2 regions of the Aquitalea aquatilis genome follow, and region 1 is predicted to be linked to the other one. Evidence: predicted binding sites of a transcription regulator. Region 1 holds the regulator's gene; the other holds the start of a gene.
What was found. Region 1 encodes FNR, which switches genes on or off when oxygen is low (the NO sensors DNR and NnrR bind a similar motif). Its sites were predicted from a motif close to TTGATNNNNATCAA; they were not measured.
Positions count from the first base shown of each region.

Region 1 (7,562 bases):
CGATTGTCGGCAAGCACCTGCTGGCGTCCATCCGCGAGGTACTGGGCGAGGAAGCCGCCCCGGACAGCCTGCTGGACGCCTGGGGAGCGGCCTACCAGCAACTGGCCGAGCTATTGATCAATCTGGAAAACAGCCTGTACCAGCGTGCAGCTACCCAGGCCGGTGGCTGGAGCGGCTGGCGGCCATTCCGGGTGGTGAACAAACAGGTGGAAAGTGCGGAAATCACCTCTTTCTATCTGCAGCCAGCCGATGGCGGTGCCTTGCCGGACTTCCAGCCCGGTCAGTATGTATCGGTCCAGCGCTATATCCCGGAATGGGGGCTGTGCCAGCCACGCCAGTACAGCCTGTCCGATGCCCCGGGCAAAGGCTGGCTGCGCATTTCGGTCAAGCGTGAAGAAGCACAGGGTGATGCACCTGCAGGCAAGGTGTCCGGCCAGTTGCATGCAGCGCTGGCGGAAGGAGACATCCTGCAGGTTTCACCGCCGTTCGGTGACTTCGTGCTGCATCAGGATCGCGCGACCCCGGTGGTGCTGATCAGTGCCGGTGTCGGCCAGACCCCGCTGCTGTCCATGCTCAGGCATCTGCTGGAAAGCGGCAGCCAGCGCCCCATTCGCTACCTGCACGCCGCCCGTCACGGCCAGGTCCATGCCATGAAACAGGAAGTGGGCCAACTGGCGGCCCAGCATCCGGTACTGGCCAGCACGGTGTTTTATGAATGCCCGCAAGACACCGACCAGTTGGGCCAGGACTACCAGCGCGCCGGCCGCATCGATGCCGAGGCCATCCGTGAGCATGCCCTGCTGGCGGATGCCGACTACTACCTGTGCGGCCCGCAGGCCTTCATGCAACAGCAGCGCTCACAGCTGCGCGCCAGCGGTGTGGCAGCAACCCGCATCCACATGGAGGTATTCGGCTCCAACGCCATGGCCAGCGACTGATTGCCTGCTGCACGTGGTTTGCCGCAGCGCATTGTGAGGGTGGGCCGTGCGGAGTATCCTGCGCGGCACCGCCTTTACCCTTCTAGCCCATGCAACTGAACCGTTTTACCGATCTGGCATTGCGCGTGTTGATGTACCTGACACATCGCGATCGCGAACAGGCCGTTACCATCAGCGAAATCGCCGAGCGCTTTGCAATATCGCGCAACCATCTGGTCAAGGTGGTGCATTTCATGGGACAGCAAGGCTGGCTGCTGACCAGTCGTGGCAAGGGCGGAGGCCTGGCACTGGCCCAGCCACCGGAGCATTACCAGCTGGGTGGCATCATCCGCATTCTGGAGGGCAATACCGCCCTGATCGACTGTGCCACGCCCCCTTGCGCATTGCGCCAGGATTGCCGTCTCAAGTCGGCGCTGGATGTCGGCCTACAAGCCTTTTTCACCGTGCTGGATGGTTATACCCTGCGCGATATCGTCGCCAGCCCCACCGGCGAGGCGATTATCCGGCTGCATCGGCAGCAAAAACCCTTCCCCTTGCCGGACAACGCCACGGAAGGTTGATCCAAGCACGGCAAACTGTTGTAAAAAACCATCACTTTTCAAACAAAAAGCCCGCAGCAAGCGGGCTTTTTTTCGCGGTTTTTTTCAGGGTTTTCCCTTGGAAAAAACAGCACTGCGGGTGTCAAATCGTCTTGGAATAACGCGCCTTGGTTTCACGCTCGCGCAAGTGGCGGTCGAACAGCATGGCGATATTGCGGATCAGGAAGCGGCCTTTCGGCTCCACCATCAGGAAATCACCGTCAAAAGTCAGCAAGCCCAGCTTGTGATATTCGCGGATGGCCGGCAGTTCCTCAGCAAAATATTCAGCGAAATTGATGCCATGCACCTGCTCGATGGCCTCCACCGACAGCGAGAAGCGGCACATCAGCGCCTGGATGATGCCACGGCGCAGGATGTCGTCCTGATCCAGCACCATGCCGCGCATCACCGGCAAACGGCCCTCATCCAGCGCGGCGTAATAGCTGTCCAGGTCCTTCTCATTCTGGCTGTAACAGGGGCCGACCTTGCCGATGGACGAGACACCAAGACCGATCATGTCGCAGTCGGCATGGGTGGAATAGCCCTGGAAATTGCGCTGCAGGCGGGCCTGGCGCAAGGCGATGGCCAGGTCGTCTTCCGGCTTGGCAAAGTGGTCCATACCGATAAATACATAGCCGGCATCCGCCAGGCTTTTTACCGCATCCTGCAGGATATCCAGCTTGGTGCTGGCCGTCGGCAGATCCGCTTCGTTGATGCGCCGCTGCGGCATGAACACCGTGGGCAAATGAGCATAGTTGTACAGCGCCAGCCGGTCCGGACTGATGGCAATCACCTTGTCCAGCGTGGCTTTCAGCGATGCGCGCGTCTGCAGCGGCAGGCCGTAGATCAGGTCGACACTGACCGACTTGAAACCCGCTTCGCGGGCGGCATCGATCACTTCCAGCGTCTCGGCTTCGCTCTGCACGCGATTAACCGCCTGCTGCACCTGCGGGTCGAAATCCTGGATGCCCACGCTCATGCGGTTAAAGCCCAGACCTGCCAGATGGTGCACGGTCTCGCGACCCACCTTGCGCGGATCGATCTCGATGGAATATTCTCCCTCCGGCAAAAATTCGAAGTGAGTGCGCAGCATGCCCATCAGCCGGTCCAGCTGTTCATCGGACAGGAAGGTGGGCGTACCACCACCAAAATGCAGCTGGATCAGCTTTTCGCGACAGCCCAGTGAGGCGGCCACCAGCTTGATCTCTTTTTCCAGATAGTCGAGGTAGCGATCAGCGCGGCTTTTGTCTTTGGTGATGATCTTGTTGCAGCCGCAGTAGTAACATACCGTGTTGCAGAACGGTATATGAACGTACAATGATATTGCGTTCTGATGCATGCCAAGGTGGCGTTGCTTCAGCCAGTGTTTATAGTCCTTCTCGCCAAACGCCGGCGTAAAGCGGTCGGCCGTCGGGTAAGAAGTGTATCTTGGGCCAGAGCCATCAAGACGTTCGATCAACGCTCGGTCGAACTCACAGTGGGTGGGCGAAAACGGATGGGTGGTGTGCATGTCGTCGGGTATTGATAGTCAAACGTCAGGTGGACTGGTAAATTTGCGGAAAACGTGTGAATTCCGCTTTGACAAGGGTCAAGCTTCTTTACAGGGTTGTACAAAACACTCGATGTCTGACCAAAACCAACACACTATTCACGCACTGAAGGTGTCCTGCTCCAACTGCAGCCTGCGCGAACTCTGCCTGCCCATCGGGTTGAACCGCGACGAAATGACGCAGCTGGACGCCGTGATCCGTCAGAGCCGCCGCCTCAAGCGCGGCGAGTACCTGTTCCGCAGCGGCGAGGGCTTCAAGTCCCTGTTCGCAGTGCGTACTGGTTTCTTCAAAACCAGCGTCGCCAGCCAGGACGGTCGCGAACAGGTCACCGGCTTTTTGATGTCCGGCGAACTGATGGGCCTCGATGGCATTTCTTCCAATGTGCATGGCTGCGACGCCATCGCCCTGGAAGACAGCGAAGTCTGCGAGCTGCCCTTCAATCGCATGGAAAGCCTGGGGCGCGATATTCCCAGCCTGCAGCACCACTTTTTCCGGCTGATGAGCCGCGAAATCGTGCGCGATCAGAACGTCATGCTGCTCCTGGGCAATATGAAAGCGGAAGAACGCCTGGCGGCCTTCCTGCTCAACCTGTCGCAGCGTCTGTCCACACGCGGCTTTGCTGCCAATGACTTCATCCTACGCATGAGCCGTGAGGAAATCGGCAGCTTCCTCGGCCTGAAACTGGAAACGGTCAGCCGTACGCTGTCCAAGTTCCAGCAGCAGGGCTGGCTGAGTGTCGATCACAAGCACATCCAGCTGATCAAGGCCGACGCACTGAAAGACCTGATTGCCGGCTGCACCCACGCCAACGGCGTCTGAAGCAGCAGCCAACCAGAAACACCGCAGCCCTGCTTGCCGGCAGCCTGCGGTGTTTTTGCATCTTGCGCATTACTGGCACGGCCGACCATTCGTCTGAAGACCTAGTCCGGTCGGCTAAGCCGCCCGCCCTGCCCTACCAGCGCCCCACCAGCATGCCTGCGGCCAGCATCTCGCCCCGCTCCATGGCCTGCTCCCGATGCTGCGGCAATATCTCGCCCTGCGCCAGCAAGGGCGGCAAGACTTCCTTCCAGCCATAACCGCAGGCAATGCGGCGCATGGCCTGGATCGCTCCCAGACCATCCGTACCTGCCGACACCAGCATCAGATAGGGCAGACCCTCGGTCTTCCCCTGTGCCGGGTAATAGGTGCGATCAAAAAAATCCTTCACTTTACCCGCCATATAGCCAAAGTTCTCCGGCGTTGCCAGCACGATGGCATCAGCAGCCAGCAAATCATCCAGTCCTGCCTCCGCGGCTGGCAGGCGGCTGATGTGGAGTTCTGCGCACAGCGGCAACAGCGGCTGACAGAAGGCATCGATCAATTGCAAGGTGTGGCCAGTCTGGCTGGCGTAGATAATCAACAACCGTTTCATGGAGCGGGCCTGCCATCAATAGTGGCCAGCAAGGCCTGTAATCGGTCCTGCTGCGGCCAGCCCGGCGGCACCACAAAGCCGCGAGCCACTTCCTCCCAGTAACCATCCCCCACCGGCAGCAATTCGGCCACCAGCTGTGGTACCGCCGCCTGCAACAGCTCTTGGCGCAGGCTATCCTGCTCACGCACCATGCCCTGCTCTACCCGCGCCGGGGCCAGCCAGCCCAGCCGCGATAGCCATATCCAGCGCCCTCCGCTGGAAAAGCTTGGCCAGGGCTGCTGCAAAGGACTGATCCAGCCTTGCAGTTGCTCCGGCGCCAATGGCGCAGCCGGGACAGCTGGCGTACCGGCATAGAAGAACCAGCCGGCCAGCCGCGCGGCACTGGCACAGCCGGCAAAACCGGGCGGCAAGACACGGGCCGCCGCAGGATGACGGGCCAGTTGCAGTTGTTCCTGTAATTTGGCGGCCTTGAGCGGCCAGGCGTCGCGCAGGCTGGGACCGACCAGAGTGTCCGCGCCATGTCCCAGCTGCAGATAGAATTTGCTGGCGGTTTCCACGTGCAGTGGCACACCATCCAGCCGGATCAGGAAATCGAATTCGCCGATGGTGCGGCCACCGGCCTCACGCACCGGCACATTGGCCGCCACCAGTTCGATATGCGGAGCCAGCTGGAACCAGAAAGCCAGCAGGCGTTCGGCATAGTGGCCAAGCCGCTGGCAAGGCTGTTGCGCCAGCCAGTGTGAGAGCGGTGCCGGATTTTCCTCCAGCTCCGCCAGCAAGGCATGGCCCTGTGGGCCCAGCAACTGCGCGGGCGACAGATTGCGGCCACTATCCCAGGGCGCAGGAGAGGTCAGCAGAAAAGCCAGATCACGCAGCGCCGGCTGCGTGTAAGGGAGATGAAAGCCGCGCTCAGGCCTCGCCGTCGTGCTCATGGCCATCTGCCACGCGCTGGATCTGTTTCATCAGGCCACGCAGGATATCGACCTCGTCACGCAACATGCCGGAGCGATTGAATAGCGCACGCATGCGGCGCATCAGGCGTTCGCTGTTGCGGCGACGGTAATAGCCGATGGCACCCATGGTCTGGTCCAGATGCTGGCAGAAGCCTTCCACCTCGCCGAGGCTGGCGGTTTCGCTCTCCGGCCGCAGGTACTCCACATCGACCTCGGTATGGCTGAACAGCTCGTAGGTCATCACCTGCACTGCCATCGCCAGATTGAGCGAGAAGTAATCCGGATTACCCGGAATGGTCACCAGGCGGTTGCACTGTTCAACTTCCTCGATAGACAGACCGAAGGTTTCATTACCGAACACCAGCGCCACCTGTTCGCCGTCACGCGCCCGTGCCACCAGCTCCGGCGTGGTTTCACGCGGGGTGGACAGCGGGGTGGTCAGCTCGCGGCGGCGGCTGGTCAGTGCACAGGCCACGGTGACATCGCTCAGGGCCTCGGCCAGGCTGGACACCACGGTTGCACTCTCCAGCACATCCACCGCACCGGAAGCCAGGGCATTGGCTTCATCACTGGGAAACACCTTGGGCTCCACCAGATACAGCCGGGTCAGGCCCATGGTTTTCATGGCCCGGGCAGCCGAGCCGATATTGCCCGGATGGTTGGGCCGGGCCAACACCACACGAATGTTTTTCAGAAAATCAGGTACTTGGGGTTTATTCATCAGCGGTTTCACATTAAAATAGCGGGCATATCAAAAAGCCCGCGCACTCGCGTCGGCTTTTTTTGTTCCTTAACCCAGATTGTTACCGTCAGATGTCGAGCCGTGTTGGCTGACATCTGCTATCCGTTCTAGAGGCCGTCAATGCATCCGATGCTCAATATCGCGGTTAAAGCCGCTCGCCGTGCTGGCAGTGTTGTCCAGCGCGCGTCGCTTAACCTCGATACCATTCGCGTAGAAAAGAAAAAGCACAATGACTTTGTGACCGATGTGGACCGCGCTGCCGAGCAGGCCATCGTCGACATGATTCTTGAGGCGTACCCCAAGCACGCCATTCTAGCAGAAGAGTCCGGCGCGAAAGGCGTGGGCTCCTCCGAATTCGAGTGGATCATCGACCCCATCGACGGCACCACCAACTTCCTGCACGGCCATCAGCAATACGCCATTTCCATCGCCCTGGCACACAAGGGTCAGATACAGCAGGCCGTGGTGTACGACCCCAGCCGTAACGACCTGTTCACCGCCAGCCGTGGCGTGGGTGCCTTCCTGAATGACCGCCGTATCCGTGTGTCCAAGCGCTTCATGATGAATGAATGCGTGATCGCCACCGGCTTCCCGGTTTCCGACCAAAGCTATATCGACCAGTACCTGGGCATGCTCAAGGATGTGCTGGGCAAGACTGCCGGCGTCCGTCGCGAAGGCGCAGCCTCGCTCGACCTGTGTAATGTAGCCTGCGGCCGTGTTGATGGTTTCTGGGAACTGAACCTGAAGCCGTGGGACATCGCTGCCGGCAGCCTGATCGTGCAAGAGGCAGGTGGCATTGTGACCGACCTGACCGGCGAACAGGAATGGCTGGAATCCGGCGACATCGTGGCCGCCAACCCCAAGGTGCTGGCCCAGTTGCTGGCCACCATTGCGCCGCACCTGAACAAGTAATCAGGCAGTTGCACAGCATGACAACGGCAGCCCGCGGGCTGCCGTTTTTTATTGTCCGCTCGCCGGTCGCTATTCGTGCATCACCACCTCGACGGCTGGAGCAGCGGCAGCAGCCTGGCGCGGCTTGAGCAGCAGCAACAAGGGCAGCATGGCCAGAAAGCTGTAAGTAATCAGCCAGTACACATCGACAATCGACACCATCAGCGCCTGACGCTGCAACTCGGCCGCCAACTGCACGGCGGCAGTGCTGTCCAAGCTGGTTTTGCCCATGCGCGCCAGATAGTCGCTCAGCCACGGGTTATACAGATTGAACTGCCCCACCATGGCATTCCAGGCCGACTGCTCACCGCGCGAATAGGCCGTGCTGACAATGGCAATGCCCACCGAGGAACCCATGGTGCGCAACAGGCTGAACAGCCCCGCAGCCTCGGCCGACAAGCGTGCCGGCAAGGTGGACATGGCCATGGCCGATAGCGGC
Region 1 is NZ_CP039731.1:417,420-424,981, forward strand. It holds gene hmpA (NO-inducible flavohemoprotein) at 1-938, shown strand, start outside; gene FAZ30_RS01980 (RrF2 family transcriptional regulator) at 1,028-1,498, shown strand; gene hemN (oxygen-independent coproporphyrinogen III oxidase) at 1,620-3,026, opposite strand; gene fnr (fumarate/nitrate reduction transcriptional regulator Fnr) at 3,139-3,885, shown strand; gene FAZ30_RS01995 (flavodoxin family protein) at 4,019-4,477, opposite strand; gene FAZ30_RS02000 (DUF1853 family protein) at 4,474-5,409, opposite strand; gene FAZ30_RS02005 (RNA methyltransferase) at 5,387-6,151, opposite strand; gene FAZ30_RS02010 (inositol monophosphatase family protein) at 6,293-7,084, shown strand; gene FAZ30_RS02015 (DHA2 family efflux MFS transporter permease subunit) at 7,154-7,562, opposite strand, start outside.

Region 2 (7,562 bases), 1.1 Mb from region 1:
CGCCGCTGCTGTAGGCCAGCGGGCAGCAGCTTGCCGGCGGACCGGATATGTTAAGGTAGCGCATTACCATTGCCCTGCCCGCCCATGTCCAGCCCGCTTTGCAAACAGGATTTTGAATATCTGGCCGATTTTCGCTACCGCTTGCGCCAGTTCTTGCGTTTCAGCGAGGAGCTGGCGCAAAGCCATGGCATCACGCCATTGCAATACCAGCTGCTGTTGCAGGTTCAGGGTTATCCAGAGCGCGACTGGGCCACGGTGGCCGAGTTGGCCGAAAGGCTGCAATCGCACCATCACAGCGTGGTGGGATTGATCAATCGCTGCGAGACGCAGCAACTGGTACGCAAATCCCCCGGCCGAAACGATGGCCGTCAGGTGGAAATCAGTTTGCTGCCCAAGGGGCTGGAACTGGTGGAAAAACTGGCCCAGGCCCATCGCGATGAATTGCTGATGCTCAAGGATCTGGCAGACAGCCCATCGACGGATTTGCTACTGAATATCCAGCAAGCACTCAAGACCGGACAGTAATCAGGCCATTCATTTACATCGCAATGCGATATTATAGCCACCCCCCCCATCCTGGCTGCGACCGTGCCTGACTTCATGAAGCAACTTCTTCACTACTTGCAGGGCTTTGTTCCCCCCACCCTGGGCGCTGGACGCCGCGAACGTCTCTATGGCTGTATTGGCGCCGGCCTGGGCCTGCAAGTGACCGCGCTGTTGAGTCACCTGATGCTGGGCCAGATCAATCCGTGGTTCATTGCGCCCATGGGGGCATCTGCCGTCTTGCTGTTTGCCGTGCCGTTCAGTCCCCTGGCCCAGCCCTGGTCCATCATCGGCGGCAATATGCTGTCTGCGGCCATTGGCGTCAGTTGTGCCCGCTACATTGGCGACCCGGTGCTGGCAGCCAGCATGGCCGCTGCGCTGGCCATTGCCGCCATGTTCCAGCTGCGCTGCCTGCACCCGCCTGGCGGTGCAGTCGCCATGACCGCCGTACTGGGCGGGCCGGCCATCAGCGCGCTGGGTTACCAGTTTGTGTTGTGGCCAGTGGCGGTCAACTCTGCCCTCATGCTGGGCATGGCCTTGCTGTTCAACAATGCCTTGCGCCGTGGCTATCCGCACCGTCCGCAGCCGGCGAGCAACGCGCACCACACGGCCGACCCCCTGCCCAGCCAGCGCCGTGCCATCAGCCAGCAGGATTTGCACCAGGCGCTGGCAGCGCATGGCGAAGTACTGGATATCAGTGAGGAAGATTTGCTCGCCATTTTGACGGCGGCAGAAGAACAGGCGCAGCAGCGCCGGCTGGGTGGCATTCATTGCGCCGACATCATGTCACGCGATGTGGTGAGCATAGGTGCACAGGCCAGCCTGCAAGAGGCCTGGGACAAGCTGGCGCATCACAAGATCAAGGCGCTGCCGGTCATCAGCCCCATGCAAACGCTGGTGGGCATTGTGTCACTGCATGATTTTTTCCTGCCGCGCCATGGGCAGGCAGCGCATCTGCCGGGCAGCACCGGCTGGGAAAGCAGTACGGTGGCCGACATCATGACCAGCCCGGTACGCCATGTTGCAGCCCTGCAGCCCATCACCGCCTTGAGCCAGGCTTTTTCCGATGGCGGCCTGCATCACATGCCGGTGGTGGATGCCGATGGCAAGCTGTGCGGCATCATCACCCAGTCCGACCTGATTGCCATTCTGCTGAAAAACTGACTCAGTCCGCCGAGCCCTGCAGGCGGTCGGCGTCCAGCAGCACGATTTCACGGCCATTGACTTCAATCAGCCCGCCCTCGCTCAGCTGGTGCAGCATGCGCGAGAAGGTTTCCGGCGTCAGGTTGAGGCGGGAGGCAATCAGGTTCTTGTTCACCGGCAGCGTCACTACCGGCAGTGGCCCGCGCTGCGGATCGACATTTTGCAGCAGATAGCCGGTCACCCGTTGCAATGAGTTTTCGATGGAATAGCGCTCCACATCGCGTACCAGACCATGCAGGCGCATGGCCAGGCCGGCCAGCAAGCGGCGGGCAAACGCGGCATCGCGTTCAATCGCCTGATAAATGGCTTCTGCTTCCACCTTCAGCAAAAAGCCGTCTTCCAGAAACTGTGCCATGACCGGACAGGGCCGCCCCAGAAACATCACCGCCTCGGCAAAGCTCTGCCCCGGATGAATGATTTCCATCACCTTTTCGCTGCCCTGCGCCGAGGAAAGGGCCAGCTTGACCCGGCCATACACCACCAGAAACATGCCATCGCAGGGGTCGCCCTTCTGGAACACGACCTGCCCCTTTCCCCCGCGTACTTCGTGGGTGAAAGGCACCAGCGCCTGGATCTGCGCTTCCGACAGTTCCTGAAACAAGGGCTGGTGACGCAAAAAAGAAGGGATATCAACTGTAGCCATGGTCATTTCCGTATGCCAAACCGGGTGGATAACAAGCGGCGCCATCTCCAGCCGGCCGATACCGCCCACGCTGGCGACTATAGGCCACTGGCCTTAAAGCCACCATGCGTAGTAAGCAGGGAGTGGGCTAGTTCTACCGGCGTAGTCCGGCCAGCAGGTGGCAGGCCGGAGCGAGGGCATCTATCTAATGGCTGGTGCCTTCCGAGCGGTTGACCTTGTTGAATACATTGTATTTGCCGATGGGCTTGGCCATGGGCAAGGCGGCCACTTCGCGCAGGGTTTGCGCATCCACCACGATCAGCTCGCCCGGATTTTCCATCACCGACACCAGCGCATAGCGGCCATCACGGGTGAATTCGACGTGGGCGGTAGTCTTGCCCGGTCGCAACACCAGCTGGCGCACCACGCTGAGCGTGCGCTTGTCGATGATGGACAGCGTGTCCTTGTGCGCGCTCATCATGGAATCGGCCCAGGCATAGGGCGTGTTTTCATGGCTGCGCAGGAAGAAGCCCGGCCCCGGCAGCTGCACTTCCTTGATCAGCTGCCAACTGTCCATGTCGACGAAACTGAGCTGGCCGCCCTTGAGATTGGGCGTGGCCATGATGCGGTGGCCATCGCGCTCGAAGCTGATGCCCGAGCCCAGGTGCGGCATGCCCAGCAGCGGCAGGTCGGCCACCTTGCTGCGCGCATCCAGGCTGATCACCTGCGCCTGGCCGCTGCGCGAGGCACCCAGCACATGGCGGTAGGACGGATCGAAGTAGAAGTCGTCCAGCACCATGGACAGCGGCGTCACCCGCGGGGTGAGGAAACCCGGCTGCGCCAGCGCCTCGCCCATTTTGTAGTCGTGCACCAGGCCGGGGTAAACCGGCTCGGCATGACGGTCGTAGCTGATTTCCCACAGCTCGGGCACATCTTTTAACGCCACCACAAAGCTGTGGCGCGGTGCGGCTTCGTAAACGGCGGATACCCGCGACGGGCGGCCGGCGGCATCACGCACGGCAATGGTCTTGACCGGGGCCAGACCGTGGGCATCCAGCAGCACCAGTGTCTGCGGCAGGGTGTTGCCGGCCAGAATCCAGTTGCCGTCATCCGATACCGCGATATTGCGGGTGTTCAGCCCCACGCGGATGTCCGCCACCACCTGCAAGCTGTACAGGTCGTACTGGGTCACCCAGCCATCGCGGCTGGAAAAATAGACAAAGCGGCCATCGGGCGAGAACTTGGGCCCGCCATGCACCGCATAGTGGCTGGCAAAACGGGTGATGGGCAGGAAGCGATCGCCATCCAGCACCGTGACATGGTGATCGCCCGCCTCCACCACCACAAACAGGTTGAGCGGATTAGCTGTGTATTGCGGCTTGGCCGGCAGGCTGGACAGTGCCACCGGCTGGCGGTGCGAGGCGCGCATGTCGGCCTCGCTCCAGCGCGGCGGCGTGGCCGGGGCGCTTTGCACATAGGCGGTGAGCTGGCTGATCTGCTCATCAGTGAGCTGGCCGGCAAAACCGGCCATCTGGGTGGCGGTGCGGCCCTGGCGGATGGTGTTGCTGATCTCGGCGGTTTTCAGCCGCTCCAGACTTTCCGGCAGCAAGGCCGGGCCCATGCCGCCCAGCCGGTCTGCCCCATGGCAGCTTTGGCAATGCTGGCCGTATAACTGCGCAGCCGGCGATGGCTCGGCTGCGGAGGCGGCATGGAGTGGCAGGCTGAGCGCCATGCCCAACAAGGCTAGCCAGCGTTTGATCATGCTGTCTCCTTCTGCCAGGGAGTGAGCGGTGCCAGCGCATGCACGCCGCTGGCGACGCCCACTTCTTCGTCGCTCAGATAACAGGCCGGGTCTGCCGCCCAGAAATTGCCGGTCAGCTCCCAGGCGCGCACCCGGGTATTGCCATTGCAGATGGCCAGATGCTGGCAGGCGGCACAGCGCCCTTCCACCGGCCGTGGCGACTGGCGCAGACCAGCCATCAGCGGGTGGGATTCATCCTGCCAGATGGCGGAAAACGGCCGCTGGCGCACATTGCCCAGTGTCACCTTCCACCACATGGTGTCCGGGTGCACATTGCCCAGATTGTCGATATTGGCCACGTTCACCCCGCTGGCGTTGCCCCCCCAGGCCAGCAGACGCTGACGCAGCTGCGCGGCCTGCTCCGGGTAATGGCGCGCGGCCCAGTGCAGCAGGTACACCGCATCGGCGTCGTTGTTGCCGGTGACGAAATCACGCGGCTTGCCAGCGCGGATGTGTTGCAGACAGGACTCGATCAGCAAGTCCATCGCCCAGCGGGTGCGCGGCTGGCGTGCGTCGTCGGCCCGGTGCTTGTTGCCGCGTCCGGCATAGTTGAGATGGGAGAAGTAGAATTTGTCGATGTCCTCCACCGCCAGCAGCTGCAATAGCGCCGGCAGGTCATCGGCATTGTCTTCGGTCATGGTGTAGCGCAGGCCCACCTTGAGGCCGGCATCGCGCGCCAGGCGCATGCCGCGCAAGGCCAGCTCGTAGCCACCGGCCAGGCGGCGGAAGCGGTCGTGGGTGGCACCGATGCCATCCAGGCTGACGCCGACATAGTCGAAACCGACCGCGGCCAGCGCAGCAATATTGTGCTCATCAATCAGCGTGCCATTGCTGGACAGGCCGACATAAAAACCCATGGCCTTGGCGCGGGCGGCCAGCTCGAAGATATCCGGCCGCAGCAGCGGCTCGCCACCGGACAGGATCAGCACCCGCACGCCAAAGGCATACAGATCGTCCATCACCGCACAGGCTTCGGCAGTGGACAGTTCGCCCAGGAAGTCTTTGTTGGCTGAGGTGGAATAACAATGCTGGCAGGTGAGATTACAACGGCGGATCAGGTTCCAGATCACCACCGGGCCGCTGGGTTTGCCACCGCGTGCGGGTGTGGCAGCCGGGTCCAGCAGGCTTTGCAGATAGGGTGTCAGGCGCAGCATGAAAGGCTCCGGCAAGGGTGACGGCAGACAGTGTGCGGGGACAAGCGGGCCATGCTCCTTGACCCGTATCAACGGGATGAAGCAAGACCGGCTAACAAACCGCTGCTGCGGCCTTGCGCCTGCTGGTCGTACAGCTTGTCCTAACTGCAGCGGCGCGCCTTGACCCTGCTGCTCTGCAAGGATTTATCAGCCGCACGGGCCTACACCCGCAGGCCGGATTTTTTCAGGATGCGGGTGGAAAACAGCAGCGCATGGCGACGGCAGGCCGGGCCCAGCAGTTGCAATAGTTGGCCCTGCTGCTCGCGCACCGCCCGGCGGCTGCCACCATGCACCATGGCAAACAGGTTGTACGGCCAGTGCGGCAGATGACGCGGGCGGCGATAGCAGTGGCTGACGCAATCAAGCTGCCCCAGCTGCTGGCCCAGTTCGTCGACCTGCTCGTCCGCCACATCGAACACCGCCATGCCGTTGGCGCGGTAGCCGATGGCGTAATGATTGGGCACCGCACCGATGCGGCGGATCACCCCCTGCTCCAGCATGCGGCCCATTCGGCTCAACACCTCCTGCTCTGGCAATTGCAGACTGTCGGCCAGCTGGCGGTAGGGCTGTTGCACCAGCGGCAGGCCGGCCTGGGTGGCGCGGATCAGCCGCCAGTCGTCTTCGTCAAGTTCCGGGTCCAGCTCCGGCACATGCTGGCTGTGGTCCACACTGGCGCGCCCGGCACTGGCCTGCCCCACCGCCGCCTGGCCGCCCACGGTAAAGCGCATGCCGACAAAGTATTCGCGCTGCTTGGGGAAGGCATGCACAGTGAGGCCGGTGAGCAGTTCGATGGCGCTGCAGGCGGCGGAAATCCCCGCCTGGCTGGCCGCGGCCAGCACAAACCACATATTGAGCTTGTGGGTGCGCTGATAATTGTGTGCCACCGCCGGCAGGCTGTTGACCGCCGCCGCCACCTCGTCGAAACGGGCCGGCGGCACCGCCAGTGCGGCCAGCACAAAGCAGCCGCCCATGCGCTCTATCTGGTAAAGCGGGCCAAAGCGGGTGAGTACCTGGCGCTGCAGCAGGCCATCCAGCCCCTGCAGCAAGGCCAGCTCGCTACAACCCAGCGCGGCAGCAGCGCCGGCAAAGGGCTGGCTGTCCAGCGGAAAGCCGCCTTGCAACTGGTTGACGATGCTGGTTTCCAGCGGGTTGAGCGTAGCCCGGCTATGCGTGATGGCCATAACAGGCTCCGCGTTGGGTGTAGCGTTTCAGGGAGGGCAACACGGCATGCGGATAAGGCTGCAGGCCATGGCGCTGGATGATCTGCCCCAGCGCAGCCTGCAGGCTGGCGGCATCGCTGGCGTGAATCATGCAGAACAGCTGGTAAGGCCAGTGCGGTGGCCGCGCCGGACGTTCGTAACACAGCGTCACCGCGGCCTCGCCAGCCAGTTGCCGGGCAATGCGCTCACGCGTGGCGGCATCGTCGATCTGCCACACACACATGGCATTGTGGCGATAGCCCAGCTCGGTATGGCGCAAGACTGCGCCAAAGCGCCGCAGCACGCCTTGCGCCTGCCAGTCCTGCAACTGCTGCAACACCTCCTGCTCGGTCAGGCCGCAGCCGCTGGCCAGCCGCTGGAACGGGCGCAATTGCAGCGGCAGCCCATCACGCAGGGCAGCCAGCAAGCGCTGCTGGCGCCAGTCCGGGCTGATGGGGTCTGGCAGACGCTGCGGCTGACGCACAGCAGTGCTGCCATCCAGCGCAAAACCCAGATCGATATGGTATTCACGCAGCAACGGCAGGTTCAGCGGCACCAGACCGGTGGCCAGACGGATGCGCGACAGCACCTCGGCCACGGCAGCGGCATCGCTGGCCGTCACCACGAACCACAGGTTGAAGTGATGGTCGCGCTGGTAGTTGTGGTTAACCTCGGCATGACTACTGACAAAGGCGGCCACGGCATCCAGCCGTTCCGCTGTCACGGCCAGCGCGGCCAGCGTGCTGCTGCCCACGGTATTGGGGGCAAACACCGCGCCCAGCCGTGACAGCAGGCCAGCCTGCCGGGCCGACTGCAGCAGTTGCAGCAGCTCGCTGGCCGTCCAGCCATCGCCCAGCAGGGCGGCCATGTCGGCAAAGGGCATGGCGCTGAGCGGAAACTGCTTCTGGCAACGGTCCAGGGCATGCAGGCTGCGCGGCGGCAGCGCGGTGGGGCTTGGCAGGTCTGGCATCACATCCCCATGCGGCTGGCGCGCCAGGTAA
Region 2 is NZ_CP039731.1:3,696,811-3,704,372, forward strand. It holds gene FAZ30_RS17275 (YIP1 family protein) at 1-14, shown strand, start outside; gene FAZ30_RS17280 (MarR family transcriptional regulator) at 85-525, shown strand; gene FAZ30_RS17285 (HPP family protein) at 601-1,707, shown strand; gene FAZ30_RS17290 (Crp/Fnr family transcriptional regulator) at 1,709-2,389, opposite strand; gene FAZ30_RS17295 (cytochrome D1 domain-containing protein) at 2,574-4,130, opposite strand; gene nirJ (heme d1 biosynthesis radical SAM protein NirJ) at 4,127-5,323, opposite strand; gene ahbB (siroheme decarboxylase subunit beta) at 5,524-6,543, opposite strand; gene ahbB (siroheme decarboxylase subunit beta) at 6,527-7,531, opposite strand; gene FAZ30_RS17315 (cytochrome D1 domain-containing protein) at 7,531-7,562, opposite strand, start outside.
Region 2: nirJ (heme d1 biosynthesis radical SAM protein NirJ) is a predicted target of FNR. The motif match lies at 5,382-5,395, and genes of this name have one in related genera.